DNA from 2 places in the Staphylococcus sp. NRL 16/872 genome. Region 2 is predicted to be linked to the other one. Evidence: riboswitches for the same ligand, from Rfam matches in the RefSeq annotation. Region 2 holds a riboswitch; the other holds the start of a gene.
The links. Region 2 has a riboswitch for lysine ahead of MT340_RS07360 (aspartate kinase). Riboswitches for the same ligand answer to the same signal wherever they lie in the genome.

Region 1 (7,628 bases), 250 kb from region 2:
TAGTAGTTGATTTAGAGAAAAATGTTACAGTAGATGAAGTTAACGACGCATTTCGTAATGCAGGTTTAGAGGGTGTTCTTGATGTTGAAGATGCACCGTTAGTATCAGTTGACTTCAATACTAACCCTAATTCAGCTGTAGTTGATGCACAAAACACTATCGTTATGGGCGACAACAAAGTGAAAGTTATTGCTTGGTATGATAACGAGTGGGGTTATTCAAATAGAGTAGTGGAAGTTGCTGAACAAATTGGTAGCTTAATCTAAGCTGACAAAGTAGTTTCTACTAACTGATTATAAATCGTAAATAAACATCATGACCTTAGGGAAATGAGCTAGACTGTCGACAAAGTATTAATCTTTGCCGGCAGTTTTTATTTTAAACTAGTAATTGAAGTTCTAAGATAGATGTTTACTCGTTTTAGTTGCAAAGAAATTCTTAGATGAACATTTACTTATTCTGTTGTGATGCTTGCATAGGGGGCTGGGTCGAGCCACGGTCTTGTAAAGTAGTTCTTAGATGAATGCTACTCATTTTGTTGCGACGCTTTCTTGCGGGAAAGGCTTAAGCCTGTAGTCTTGTAAAGCAGTTCTTAAATGGATTGACATTACACTTAAGTTGAGACGCTTGCCTAGGGGGCTGGGTCGAGCCTTGGTCTCGACACTCATCCTGCTCCCTCAGGCGTCGCTCAACTACGTTCCATTATCCATTTTAGAATTACTTACCTAAGTGCTATAGCACTTAGGTTCATTAATAATTAGCATAGGAGTCTTCACAACTACACTTCGTAATCTACCTTAGAACTACTTATGCAAGCGTATTTCACTAATCAATAAATAAATTTTATTTTAAAATTATTATGTGAAATATCAAAGTTAAAATAATTTTTCTGGAATATAAGAAAGAATTAAATAGGGTGATTAAGGGAGAGTATATTTTTTATTTTTTAATATTTAGAGTGTGATGATGTGCAGTATGGTTAGACTAAATAATTTTAATGTACATAATATTAATTTTAGTTGAAATAAATTCAAATTCGATATTTTAGCTCGTAAGTTGACTTCTTTTGTCTTAATTATATTTATAGTATAATGAAGCATAATCTATTCAAGAGGGTGAAAGATATGAAATGCCCAAAATGTAACTCTACGCATTCACGCGTTGTAGATTCACGTCATGCTGATGAAGCAAATGCAATTCGAAGAAGACGTGAATGCGAAAATTGTGGCACCCGTTTTACTACATTTGAACATATAGAAGTCAGTCCACTTATTGTTGTAAAAAAAGATGGGACACGTGAACAGTTTTTAAGAGAAAAAATATTAAATGGACTTGTAAGATCATGTGAAAAAAGACCGGTACGTTACCAACAATTGGAAGATATTACTAATAAAGTTGAATGGCAATTACGTGATAAAGGCCATACTGAAATTTCATCTAGAGATATAGGAGAGCATGTGATGAATTTACTAATGCATGTTGATCAAGTGTCTTATGTTCGTTTTGCTTCAGTATATAAAGAATTTAAAGACGTAGATCAGTTACTCGCATCTATGCAGGGCATATTGAATGATAATAAACGGAGTGATTCATAATGAGTTTGCAGTCATATGAATATGGTTTGAGGCCTCATGATGGATTTAAAGTTTATCGTAATTTTTTCTTTAATCATAACCATTTAGATATATTAAATCGCTTATATGTACCTTTAATTGGCACACAAGCGATTGGGGTCTATCATTATATGAACCAATTTGTGAATGAGTCAATGAGCGAGACGCTTACTCATTACACGATTATGAATGAATTAAGGACTAATTTATTAGAGTTTAGAAAATCAATGGATGCTTTAGAAGCGATTGGGTTAATCAAAACATATGTTAAACACAATCATCAGCAATCTTTTTTTATTTATGAGCTAATCAAACCTCCAACGGCTTATCAATTCTTTAATGACCCTATGCTGTCTGTTTATTTGTATAATGAAGTAGATAATAAACGTTATAAGCGTTTAAAAGCTTATTTTGAAAAAGATGAACCAAATTTGGAAGGATTTCAACAAGTGACTCGTAAATTTACAGACGTCTTTAAAGTCCCTCAGAAAAATATACGAGTAGATTCTTCTACAATTAAAAAAGAATCTTCATATGTAGGTATTGATTTATCAAATGAAACATTTGAATTTGATATGTTAAAAGAAATGTTGCAACATCATTTTATTAGTAGTGAATTGCTAACTAAAGAAACACGCCAATTAATTATTCAGTTAGCTACGTTGTATGGATTAACGCCTGATTCAATGAAGCGAATCATTTTAAACTCTATTACGAGTGATCAACAACTTTCTTTTGAAGAAATGAGAAAGCATGCGCGTTCATATTATTTAATAGAACATAACCAACAACTTCCTGAATTACAAGTGAAGACAAATGAGAGTAAACAATCATCATCTGTAAGTCAAAATGAGCATGCACAAGAAGATGTTAAAACATCAACTGATGAATGGTTTGACTTGTTGGAAGCGACAAGTCCAATTGATATGCTATCTTCATGGTCAGAATCAGAACCTACATTACAACAAAAAAGAATGATTGAAGAATTAATAGAACGTGAGAAATTATCATTTGGTGTTATCAATATTTTGCTACAATTTGTCATGTTAAAAAATGATATGAAACTACCTAAAACGTATATATTTGAAATTGCCTCAAATTGGAAAAAGTTGGGTATTAAAACAGCACAACAAGCATATAACTATGCTTTAAAAACTAAAGAAGATAGTTCTTCTTCTAAAAGTTATAACTCAAACCAATCACGTCGACGTTATTCAAAAAATAAAGAGATAGTTTCAAGAGAAAAAACACCAAAATGGTTGAAAAATAGAGATCAACAATCATCAGTAAATAAAGATGAACATGATGCACAACTCGAAAAAGATAGAGAAGCGTTTCGCGCTCAATTAGCTCAAGACTGGGAGGAGGATTAGATGAAATCGTTTAGTAGTATTATTGGATCAAACAGCGATTTAGAACAACGGATTGCTAAAATTAAACAACAAGTTCTAAATGACGAAGATGTTAAACAATTCTTAATACAACACAAATCAGAATTAACAAATAAAATGATAGATAACGATTTAAATATTTTACAAGAGTATAAAGATCAACAAAAACGTTATGATGGCCATGATTATGAACAATGTCCTAATTTTGTTAAAGGTCATACACCTGAACTTTATATTGAAAATGAGCGCATTAAAATTAGATACAAACAATGTCCATGTAAGGTTAAACATGATGAAGCAAGATATAATTCTCAACTCATTACTGCACATCATATGCAACGCGACACACTGGATGCTAAGGTTAAAGATATTTACACAAATGGACGTCATCGTTTAGAAATTGCGATGGCTGTTAATGATATTTGTAAGAAACTAGTGAATAAAGAAAATGTCAAAGGTCTATATATTCATGGTCCATTTGGTACAGGTAAATCATTTATATTAGGCGCTATAGCTAATCAATTAAAATCTAAAAACGTTGCTTCAACGATTGTGTATCTTCCAGAATATATTCGTACATTAAAAAGTGGATTCAAAGATGGAAGTTATGAGAAGAAATTACAACGTATTAGAGAAGCCAATATTTTAATGTTAGATGATATTGGTGCAGAAGAAGTAACGCCATGGGTTAGAGATGAAGTCATTGGACCGTTGCTTCATTATCGTATGGTTCAGGAACTACCGACTTTCTTTTCATCTAATTTAAATTTAGATGAATTAGAGCATCATTTATCTAATACGCGTGAAGGCGCTGAGCAAACGAAAGCGGCTAGAATTGTTGAAAGAATTAAGAGTTTATCGAATTCTTATTATTTAGATGGAGAAAATTTACGAAACAATTGAAATTTACAGTAAGTGATGTATAATGAACTTAAATCTAAATCGTTGAAATTAATGAAGATATGATAATTTAATTACTATTATACAGAGAGCTAATGTATGGTGTGAATTTAGCTAATATATTAAATTATTACTCCTTCATTTTAAGGCGCTGGTAATCAGTGTTCGGCTCAAGACCGTTATCTTATGTAGAGATATTTAGCATTTGCTAAATAACTAGGGTGGTACCACGACGAACTCGTCCCTTATATAGGGGGCGAGTTTTTTTATTTTCAACGATGATAGAATTTATAATTGGAGGGTTATATAATGGATCGAATTAATATTCAATTCCCAGATGGTAATTCAAAAGCGTTCGATAATGGAACTACTACTGAAGATATTGCACAATCAATTAGTCCTGGATTAAGAAAAAAAGCTGTGGCTGGTAAATTTAATGGTCAAATGGTTGACTTAACTAGACCATTAGAAGAAGATGGTGAAATTGAAATCGTTACACCAGGAAGTGAGGAAGCATTAGAAGTTTTACGTCATTCTACTGCTCATTTAATGGCTCAAGCTTTAAAACGTTTATATGGTAACGTAAAATTTGGTGTAGGGCCAGTTATTGAAGACGGTTTCTACTATGATTTTGATATGGATGAAAAAGTATCTTCTGATGATTTTGAAAAAATTGAAAAAACTATGAAACAAATCGTTGATGAAAATCATAAAATTGAACGTAAAGTTGTTTCTAGAGAAGAAGCGAAAGATTTCTTTAAAGATGATCCTTATAAATTAGAATTAATTGATGCAATCCCTGAAGATGAAAATGTAACATTATATTCTCAAGGTGAATTTACAGATTTATGTAGAGGTGTACATGTACCATCTACTTCAAAAATTAAAGAATTCAAATTATTATCTACTGCTGGTGCTTATTGGCGTGGCGATAGCAATAATAAAATGTTACAACGTATTTACGGTACTGCATTTTTCGATAAAAAAGAATTAAAAGCGCATTTACAAATGTTAGAAGAACGTCGTGAACGTGATCACCGTCGTATCGGTAAGGATTTAGAGTTATTTACTAATAACCAATTAGTAGGTGCTGGTTTACCTTTATGGTTACCGAATGGTGCTACTATTCGTCGTGAAATCGAACGTTATATCGTAGATAAAGAAGTAAGTATGGGTTACGACCACGTTTATACTCCAGTATTAGCGAATGTTGAATTATACAAAACTTCAGGTCACTGGGATCACTATAGAGATGATATGTTCCCACCTATGAAATTAGATGAAACAGAAGAAATGGTATTACGTCCAATGAACTGTCCTCATCATATGATGGTTTATAATAATAGACCACATTCATATCGTGAATTACCAATTCGTATCGCTGAATTAGGTACTATGCATCGTTATGAAGCGAGTGGTGCTGTATCAGGCTTGCAGCGTGTAAGAGGTATGACTTTAAACGATTCTCATATCTTTGTTCGTCCAGACCAAATTAAAGATGAATTCAAACGTGTTGTACACATGATTCAAGATGTATATAAAGACTTCGGATTTGAAGATTATACTTTCCGTTTGAGTTACAGAGATCCAGAAGATAAAGAAAAATATATGGATGACGATGAAATGTGGAATAAAGCTGAATCAATGCTTAAAGAAGCAGTCGATGAAATGAACTTACCATATGTTGAAGCAATTGGTGAAGCGGCATTCTACGGCCCTAAATTAGACGTTCAAGTTAAAACAGCAATGGGTAAAGAAGAAACTTTATCAACTGCTCAAATTGACTTCTTATTACCAGAACGTTTTGAATTAACATATATTGGTAGTGATGGTGAAAACCATCGTCCAGTAGTTATCCACCGCGGTGTTGTATCAACTATGGAACGTTTCGTAGCTTTCTTAACTGAAGAAACTAAAGGTGCCTTCCCAACTTGGTTAGCACCAAAACAAGTTGAAATCATTCCTGTAAACGTTGATTTACATTATGACTATGCGAAAAATCTTCAAGACGAATTAAAATCTCAAGGTGTTCGTGTAGAAATTGATGACCGCAATGAAAAAATGGGATACAAAATCCGTGAAGCACAAATGCAAAAAATTCCTTATCAAATCGTTGTAGGGGACAAAGAAGTTGAAAATAATGAAGTAAATGTGCGTAAATACGGTTCACAAGATCAAGAAACTGTTGAAAAAGATGAATTTATTTGGAATTTAATTGATGAAATTCGCTTAAAAAAACATAGATAGTCTTGATAAAAATGAACGCTTAATGTATATTACAAATTAGTAAATATAAAAAATGAGTTAGAGGTTGCAACTTTGATTAGTAACTCTTCAGAAGTTGTTATGGAACATATGTTGAAAGAGTGAAAGGTAAAGTTGCCGAAACAAATGATAACCATAATTATCATTTGTTGGGACAGTTGTCGAATAGAAACTGTACTGTCACAATTTGTGATGTGCTACCGATATAGATTAAGCAAAAGGTTGCATATCTCTAAGGTATGCAATCTTTTTTATTTCGATTTTTAATTTTACATAATTCGTAAAATATGAATTTGATAAGTTAATTATCAACACATAGCAAATAAAACGTTTCTAGTTAGCCTCTACAGAAGGAAAGGAAGCTTCTATGAGTAAAGTCGAAAATCAAGACGGTGGTATCAAACGTGGTTTGAAAGATCGTCATATATCCATGATAGCAATGGGAGGATGCATAGGGACAGGTTTATTCATGACCTCCGGTGGCGCTATTCATGATGCAGGCGCACTCGGTGCATTAATCGCTTATGCTATTATTGGTGCTATGGTATTCTTCTTAATGACTTCATTAGGTGAGATGGCAACGTATTTACCTGTATCTGGTTCCTTCAGTACATATGCTACACGATTTGTAGATCCTTCATTAGGATTTGCTTTAGGTTGGAACTATTGGTTTAACTGGGTAATTACAGTAGCAGCTGATGTTACAATAGCTGCACAAGTCATTCAATATTGGACACCTATGGCTGGTATTCCAGCATGGGTATGGAGTTGTATCTTTTTAGTTATTATTTTTGCTCTTAACTCTTTATCAGTAAGAGTTTATGGTGAAAGTGAATATTGGTTTGCATTAATTAAAGTAGTAACAGTTATTATATTTATCATTATAGGATTATTAACTATATTAGGAATTATGGGTGGTAAGTTTGTTGGATTTGAAACATTCACTAAAGGTGATGGTCCAATCTTAGGAGGAAACCTAGGAGGTAGTTTATTATCAATTCTAGGCGTATTCTTAGTTGCAGGTTTCTCTTTCCAAGGTACTGAATTAATCGGTATCACTGCTGGTGAATCTGAGAATCCAGAACGTGCTGTCCCTAAGGCGATTAAACAAGTATTCTGGAGAATTTTATTATTCTATATCTTAGCCATTTTTGTGATAGGTATGCTAATTCCTTATGATAGCAATGCTTTAATGGGTGGAGATGATAGTATTGCAACTTCTCCATTTACACTTGTATTTAAAAATGCTGGTTTAGCTTTTGCCGCTTCATTCATGAACGCAGTTATTTTAACTTCAGTATTATCTGCTGGTAACTCAGGAATGTACGCTTCAACACGTATGTTATATTCAATGAGTAAAGATAAATTAGCATTTGATACATTTGGCAAAACGAATAAATACGGTGTACCTTATCTAGCATTAATTGCTACAGGTGTTTTAGTTATTGTTATTTTCTTA
Region 2 (7,628 bases):
TCCTTCAAGGGTTTGTATTCTTTTGTATTATAACATGCCTCTTTCAAACAAGCATTCTTACAATTGAATCTACATGAGGTCGAAAGTAAAAACATTATGTGATATAATTTTTGCGTTAGATAAACGATAAATAAAGGAGTAAAGGCATGCTACAAGTAACTGATGTAAGTTTACGTTTTGGTGATCGTAAACTATTTGAAGATGTAAATATTAAATTTACTGAAGGAAACTGTTATGGACTTATTGGCGCAAATGGTGCTGGTAAATCTACATTTTTAAAAATTTTATCTGGTGAACTTGATTCACAAACTGGGCACGTCTCATTAGGAAAAGATGAACGTTTAGCAGTTTTAAAACAAGATCACTTTGCTTATGAAGACGAACGTGTATTAGATGTTGTAATTAAGGGACATGAACGTTTATATGAAGTTATGAAAGAGAAAGATGCAATTTATATGAAACCAGATTTCAGCGACGAAGATGGTATTCGTGCAGCAGAATTAGAAGGAGAATTCGCTGAAATGAACGGTTGGAATGCAGAAGCAGATGCTGCTTCTCTATTATCAGGTTTAGGTATTTCAACAGAATTACAAGATAAACAAATGTCTGAATTAGAAAACAATCAAAAAGTAAAAGTATTATTAGCACAAAGTTTATTTGGTGACCCTGATGTGCTTTTACTAGATGAGCCTACCAATGGTTTAGATATTCCAGCAATTAATTGGTTAGAAGATTTCTTAATTAATTTTGATAATACTGTAATTGTTGTATCCCATGACCGTCATTTCCTTAACAACGTGTGTACACATATTGCTGACTTGGACTTCGGTAAAATCAAATTATATGTAGGTAACTATGATTTCTGGTATCAATCAAGTCAATTAGCACAAAAAATGGCTCAAGAACAAAATAAGAAAAAAGAAGAAAAAATGAAAGAGTTACAAGACTTTATCGCTCGTTTCTCTGCGAATGCTTCAAAATCAAAACAAGCAACAAGTCGTAAGAAACAATTAGAAAAAATTGAGTTAGATGACATTCAACCTTCTTCAAGACGTTATCCATATGTTAAATTCACACCAGAACGTGAAATTGGTAATGACTTGTTAGTTGTTGATGGTATTTCTAAAACAATTGATGGCGAAAAAGTGTTAGACAATATTTCATTTACAATGAACCCTAATGATAAAGCAATTCTTATTGGTGATAGTGAGATTGCTAAAACAACATTATTAAAAATCTTAGCTGGCGAAATGGAACCAGATGAAGGTTCATTTAAATGGGGTGTCACTACATCATTAAGTTACTTCCCTAAAGATAATTCTGAATTCTTCGAAGGTGTAGACATGAACTTAGTTGAATGGTTACGTCAATATGCACCTGAAGATGAACAAACAGAAACATTTTTACGTGGTTTCTTAGGTCGTATGTTATTCAGTGGCGAAGAAGTTAAGAAAAAAGCAAGTGTTTTATCAGGTGGTGAAAAAGTACGTTGTATGTTAAGTAAAATGATGCTTTCAAGCGCAAACGTTTTACTATTAGATGAACCAACGAACCACCTTGATTTAGAAAGTATTACTGCTGTTAATGATGGCTTAAAATCATTTAAAGGTTCAATTATTTTCACATCTTATGACTTTGAATTCATTAACACTATTGCTAATCGCGTGATTGATTTAAATCAACAAGGCGGATTATCTAAAGAAATTCCTTACGAAGAATATCTTCAAGAAATTGGCGTATTACAAAAATAATTTTATTAACTCACTTCCTATCTTACTTTGGGGAGTGAGTTTTTTAGCAAATTAACAAAATTTTTATAGTTATGCACTTTACTCTTTCGTAACGCCCTACTTTTTACTAAATAGAAGTATCATTACTATTAATTGGTAAATTAACTTTTTGATTTTTCAGTCTATTGCAAAAAATCACAATTATCGGTTTACAGACACAATTGCCTTATGTATAATAAAAAACATAACAATTGAATAAGAAATTGATGAGGCGCATCAATCATTAGTACATATTAGATATACTGTCTGCAACAGCTAATATTGAAAGGGTGCGATGCCGAAACGTTTTATAGTCGCAGATGTAAAGCGTTGGACTTTGCGGTTAAGAGCTGAGAGTTTGTCATTATTATTTAATAATGGAGTGCATCACTTGTATATAAATTATGAACAAGTTCGTGGCGCATTCCGAACTTGTTCTTTTTTTTATAGCGTGGGCCTCCCAAAATGTAGGAGGTATAAGTTTGAAACGAAATGTTTTGAAGTTCGGTGGTTCATCCGTTGCCGATTTTACAAAAATAAAAAATATCGCAGAACTGCTTAAACATCGTGTGGATGACGGTGAACAATTAATTGTAGTGGTGAGTGCCATGGGCAAAACTACAGACCAATTAATGGAAAATGTATCAAATCTTACTACAACACCTAAAGATGAAGAATTAGCCCTACTATTAACTACTGGTGAACAACAAACAGTTTCTTACCTATCTATGGTATTGAATGATATCGGTGTAAATGCTAGATCGATGACTGGTTATCAAGCTGGTATTAAAACAATTGGTCATCATCTTAAAAGTAGAATTGCCGAAATTAATCCAGAAACGTTTGATAAAGCATTTGAAGATAAAGATGTTTTGGTTGTAGCAGGCTTCCAAGGCATCAATGATGAATTTGAGTTAACAACGTTAGGCCGAGGTGGTTCTGATACAACTGCCGTTGCCTTAGCTGCTAGTAATCAAATACCCTGTGAAATTTATACTGACGTTGATGGTGTGTACGCTACTGATCCAAGAATACTTAGTAAGGCAAAGCGCTTAGATTATGTATCCTATGAAGAAATGATGGAAATGAGTGCTTTAGGTGCTGGGGTCCTTGAAACAAGAAGCGTTGAATTAGCTAAAAATTACGACATTCCCCTTTATTTGAGTAGAACATTATCAAATGTGAAAGGAACATGGATTATGCCGAGAACAGAAATACTAGAGAAAAAAGCTGTAACAGGTGTTGCATTAGATAAACATATGATGCACGTGACAATCAGTTATCCCCTGCCGGATAATAGATTGTTAACACAATTATTTACTGCATTAGAAGATGGCTCAGTAAATGTAGATATGATTTCTCAAATTGTTAATACAGAAGGTTTACAATTATCTTTCTCAATTAAAGATAGTGATGCGCATCAAATTTCCAATATTTTGAAGCAGTTATCTATAGCATTTGAAGCATTGGACTATAAAATTAATGAAGAATACGTCAAAATCTCTTTGATTGGTTCTGGAATGAGAGATATGTCTGGTGTAGCATCTAAAGCATTTATTACTCTAATCAATTCTAATATTCCTTTTTATCAAACAACAACGTCTGAAATTAGTATTTCATATGTAATTGATAAAGAGAATGGTGAAAAAGCAGTTGAAATTTTATACGATGCTTTTGATATCTAAGTTGAAAGATCCTATTTATAATTAATTTTTTAAAAATTCAAAATAATAAAATAATGGAGTGACTTTTTATGACAAGAATCGCAGTAGTCGGAGCAACAGGATTAGTAGGAACAAAAATGTTAGAAACACTTGATCGTAAAAATATTGAATTTGACGATTTAGTTTTATTTTCATCATCAAGATCAGCAGGTAAAGCAGTTGAGTTTCAAGGTAAAACATATATTGTTCAAGAACTTACAGAAGAAGCAGCAAGTGAGAAATTTGACTACGTATTGATGAGTGCTGGTGGTGGAACAAGTGAACGATTTGCCCCTATTTTTGAACAAGCTGGCGCTATTGTCATCGATAATTCTAGTCAGTGGCGTATGGCTGAAGATATTGATTTAATTGTTCCAGAAGTAAATGAGCCCCACTTTAAACGTGGTATCATTGCTAACCCTAACTGTTCAACAATTCAATCAGTAGTACCCTTAAAAGTGTTACAAGATAAATTCGGGTTAAAACGTGTAGCTTATACAACTTATCAAGCGGTTTCAGGCTCTGGTATTAAGGGTAAACGTGATTTAACTGAGGGTGCAAATGGTAAAGCCCCTGAAGCTTACCCACATCCAATTTATAATAACGTTCTTCCTCATATTGATGTCTTTTTAGAGGATGGTTATACAAAAGAAGAACAAAAAATGATTGATGAAACACGCAAAATCTTAAATCAACCTGAGTTACGTGTAACTGCAACATGTGCGCGTGTACCTGTTCAAGACAGCCATAGTGTTGAAATTGATGTGACACTTGATAAAGAAGCGACAGTTCAAGAAATTAAAGACTTATTTGATCAAGATAGTCGCGTTGTATTGGTAGATAATCCAGAAAATAATGAATATCCATTAGCAATTAACTCAACTGGTAAAGACGATGTATTTGTAGGACGTATTCGTCGCGATGATTCATTAGATAATACATTCCACGTATGGTGTACATCTGATAATTTACTTAAAGGTGCAGCATTAAATGCAGTTCAAGTATTAGAGCAAGTAATCAATTTAAAAGGAGCTAGATAATAATGGCACATATTTTTGAAGGCGTTGGTGTAGCGCTTGCTACCCCATTCACAAATAATGAAGTGGATTACAATGCATTAGAAAAACATGTTGATTTCTTATTAGAAAATGGTGTACAAGCAATTATAGTTAATGGTACGACAGCTGAGAGCCCTACTTTAACTGAAGAAGAAAAAGAACAAGTGCTTGAAGTGGTAGTAAAACAAGTGGATCATCGCGTAACAATTATTGCAGGTACTGGTACGAATAATACTGCTAAATCTATCCAAGCTTCACAACGTGCTAAACAATTAGGCGCAGATGCAATTATGTTAATTACGCCTTATTACAATAAAACGAATCAACGCGGCTTAATTAAACATTTTGAAAAGATTGCAAATGAAGTTAAATTGCCTGTTGTACTATACAACGTACCTTCACGAACAAATATGACGATTAATCCTGAAACAGTTGAAACATTAAGTCATAACGAATATATTGTCGCAATTAAAGATGCTACAAATGACTTTGAATACTATGAAGAAGTAAAAAAACGTATTAATCAAGATGAATTCGCTCTATATAGTGGTAATGACGATAATGTTGTAGAGTTTTACGAACGTGGTGGAAATGGCGTTATTTCAGTTATAGCAAATGTTATTCCAAAAGAATTCCAAGCATTATATGATGCTAAACAAAGTGGACAAGATATTTCTAAAGATTTCGAACCAATTGGCAAATTATTAGATACCCTTTCTATTGATGTAAATCCAATTCCAATTAAAGCATTAACAAGTTATCTAGGTTTCGGAGAGTATGAATTACGCTTACCTCTTTTACCTTTAGAAGTTGAAGATGCCAAAGTATTGGTTGATGCATATGAACAGTTTAAAGCGGGTGAACACGAATGAAAATTTTATTAATTGGTTATGGTGCGATGAACCAACGGGTTGCTAGACTAGCAGAAGAAAAAGGTCATGAAATTATAGGTGTTATCGAGCCTGAACATAACGAGGCTACACCTTATGCGCATTTTGACCATATTGCTGAGGCGCAAGATAAAGCGGATATCGCTATCGATTTCTCAAATCCGAACCTATTATTACCGCTCTTAAATGAGGATTTCGAATTACCATTAGTCGTAGCTACTACTGGTGAAAAAGAGAAACTTGTTGCTAAATTAGAAGAACTTAGTGAACGTATGCCAGTATTCTTTAGTGCGAATATGAGTTATGGCGTTCATGTGTTAACTAAAATTTTAGAAACAGCAGTACCTTTATTACAAGATTTTGATATCGAATTAACAGAGGCACATCATAATAAGAAAGTCGATGCGCCAAGTGGCACCCTTGTTAAACTATATGATGTTATTAAAGATTTACGTAACAATGTGTCCCCTATTTATGACCGCCATGAACGCACTGAAAAACGTGAGAAAGATGAAATTGGTATCCATGCAGTACGTGGTGGCACGATTGTAGGAGAACATGATGTTTTATTTGCAGGAACAGATGAAACAATTACAATTTCTCATAAAGCACAGTCGAAAGATATTTTCGCAAATGGCGCAATAACAGCTGCTGAACAGTTAATTAATAAACAAAATGGTTATTACACTTTTGATAATTTGTAAAAACTGAAAGTAATCTTTAAATAAATGAAATAATAAGGAGAATTGAACATGGTACAACACCTTTCTGCACAAGAAATTATTCAATATATAAGTGATGCTAAGAAATCTACACCTTTAAAGGTTTATGTTAATGGAGAATTTAATAATGTTAATTTCCCAGAATCATTTAAAGTGTTTGGATCAGATAATTCAAAAGTTATCTTCTGTGAAGCGGATGATTGGAAATCTTTCTACGAAGCCAACCAAGCTAGCATTACTGACTTAGAAATTGAAATGGATCGTCGTAATTCGGCTATTCCTCTTAAAGATTTAACAAATACGAATGCCCGAATTGAACCAGGTGCTTTTATCCGTGAACAAGCCATTATCGAAGACGGCGCAGTAGTTATGATGGGCGCTACTATTAATATTGGTGCCGTTGTTGGCGAAGGCACAATGATTGATATGAATGCGACATTAGGCGGTCGTGCTACAACTGGTAAGAACGTTCATGTCGGTGCAGGCGCTGTATTAGCTGGTGTTATTGAGCCGCCAAGTGCCTCTCCAGTAGTGATTGAAGATAATGTGCTTATTGGAGCAAACGCTGTTATTCTTGAAGGTGTAAGAGTTGGCGAAGGTGCTATCGTAGCAGCTGGTGCTATTGTTACTCAAGATGTCCCAGCTGGTGCAGTAGTAGCTGGTACCCCTGCGAAAGTAATTAAACAAACGTCTGAAGTTGAAGACTCTAAACGTGAAATTGTTTCAGCGTTAAGAAAGTTAAATGATTAAGATTTATTGAGCTTTTATTTTTAGTATGTAGAGGCTGGGACACTTTAGTCTCAGCCTTTATGTATAATTACCAAAGTTTTTCATTCTTTTTATGAAAATGAAGCTCCAGTAAGGCTAGCAACTATTTTTCAAAAAAGAATATAACTATACGTCTGATTATTAAGTAAACAAAGGAATGATAAAATGAATGAATTAGAATTTGTAATAAAACATAGAAGACACTTACATCAACACCCTGAATTGAGTTTGCATGAATTTGAAACAACACAATATATCATCAATTTCTTAGAAGAGTTAGGTGTTTCATATGAACGACCACTTGAAACAGGCGCAATCGCTTATTTAAAAGGAAATAGTGATCATACTATTGCTTTTAGAGCCGATATTGATGCCTTACCTATTTTTGAAGAGAATGAAGTCGATTATCGTAGTCAAACAGATAATATTATGCATGCTTGTGGACATGATGGTCACACAGCTGCATTAATGTTATTTGTAAAACGTTGTAAAACAATGGCTGATAATGGTGAGTTACCTCATAATGTCGTGTTTATCTTCCAACCTGCTGAAGAAACAGGTGGTGGCGCAAATCGTCTAATTAAAGCGGGCGCATTTAATAATTACCCTATTGAAGCGATATTTGGAATTCATGTAAACCCATTTGCTGACGAAGGACAAGTGGTGATTCGTGATAATGAAATTACAGCAAGCGCCACAGAATATCGTTTCTTTTTAA

Region 1: linked by a shared signal. The riboswitch ahead of MT340_RS06075 (amino acid permease) and the one ahead of MT340_RS07360 (aspartate kinase) in region 2 are both predicted to bind lysine.

What each region holds. Positions count from the first base shown of each region.
Region 1 covers NZ_CP119327.1:1,202,322-1,209,949, forward strand. The annotation lists gene gap (type I glyceraldehyde-3-phosphate dehydrogenase) at 1-266, shown strand, start outside; gene nrdR (transcriptional regulator NrdR) at 1,125-1,595, shown strand; gene MT340_RS06060 (replicative helicase loading/DNA remodeling protein DnaB) at 1,595-2,986, shown strand; gene dnaI (primosomal protein DnaI) at 2,987-3,907, shown strand; gene thrS (threonine--tRNA ligase) at 4,214-6,151, shown strand; lysine riboswitch at 6,202-6,377, shown strand; gene MT340_RS06075 (amino acid permease) at 6,537-7,628, shown strand, end outside.
Region 2 covers NZ_CP119327.1:1,454,011-1,461,638, reverse strand. The annotation lists gene MT340_RS07365 (ABC-F family ATP-binding cassette domain-containing protein) at 147-1,751, shown strand; lysine riboswitch at 1,989-2,165, shown strand; gene MT340_RS07360 (aspartate kinase) at 2,252-3,454, shown strand; gene MT340_RS07355 (aspartate-semialdehyde dehydrogenase) at 3,523-4,512, shown strand; gene dapA (4-hydroxy-tetrahydrodipicolinate synthase) at 4,515-5,402, shown strand; gene dapB (4-hydroxy-tetrahydrodipicolinate reductase) at 5,399-6,124, shown strand; gene dapD (2,3,4,5-tetrahydropyridine-2,6-dicarboxylate N-acetyltransferase) at 6,173-6,892, shown strand; gene MT340_RS07335 (M20 metallopeptidase family protein) at 7,076-7,628, shown strand, end outside.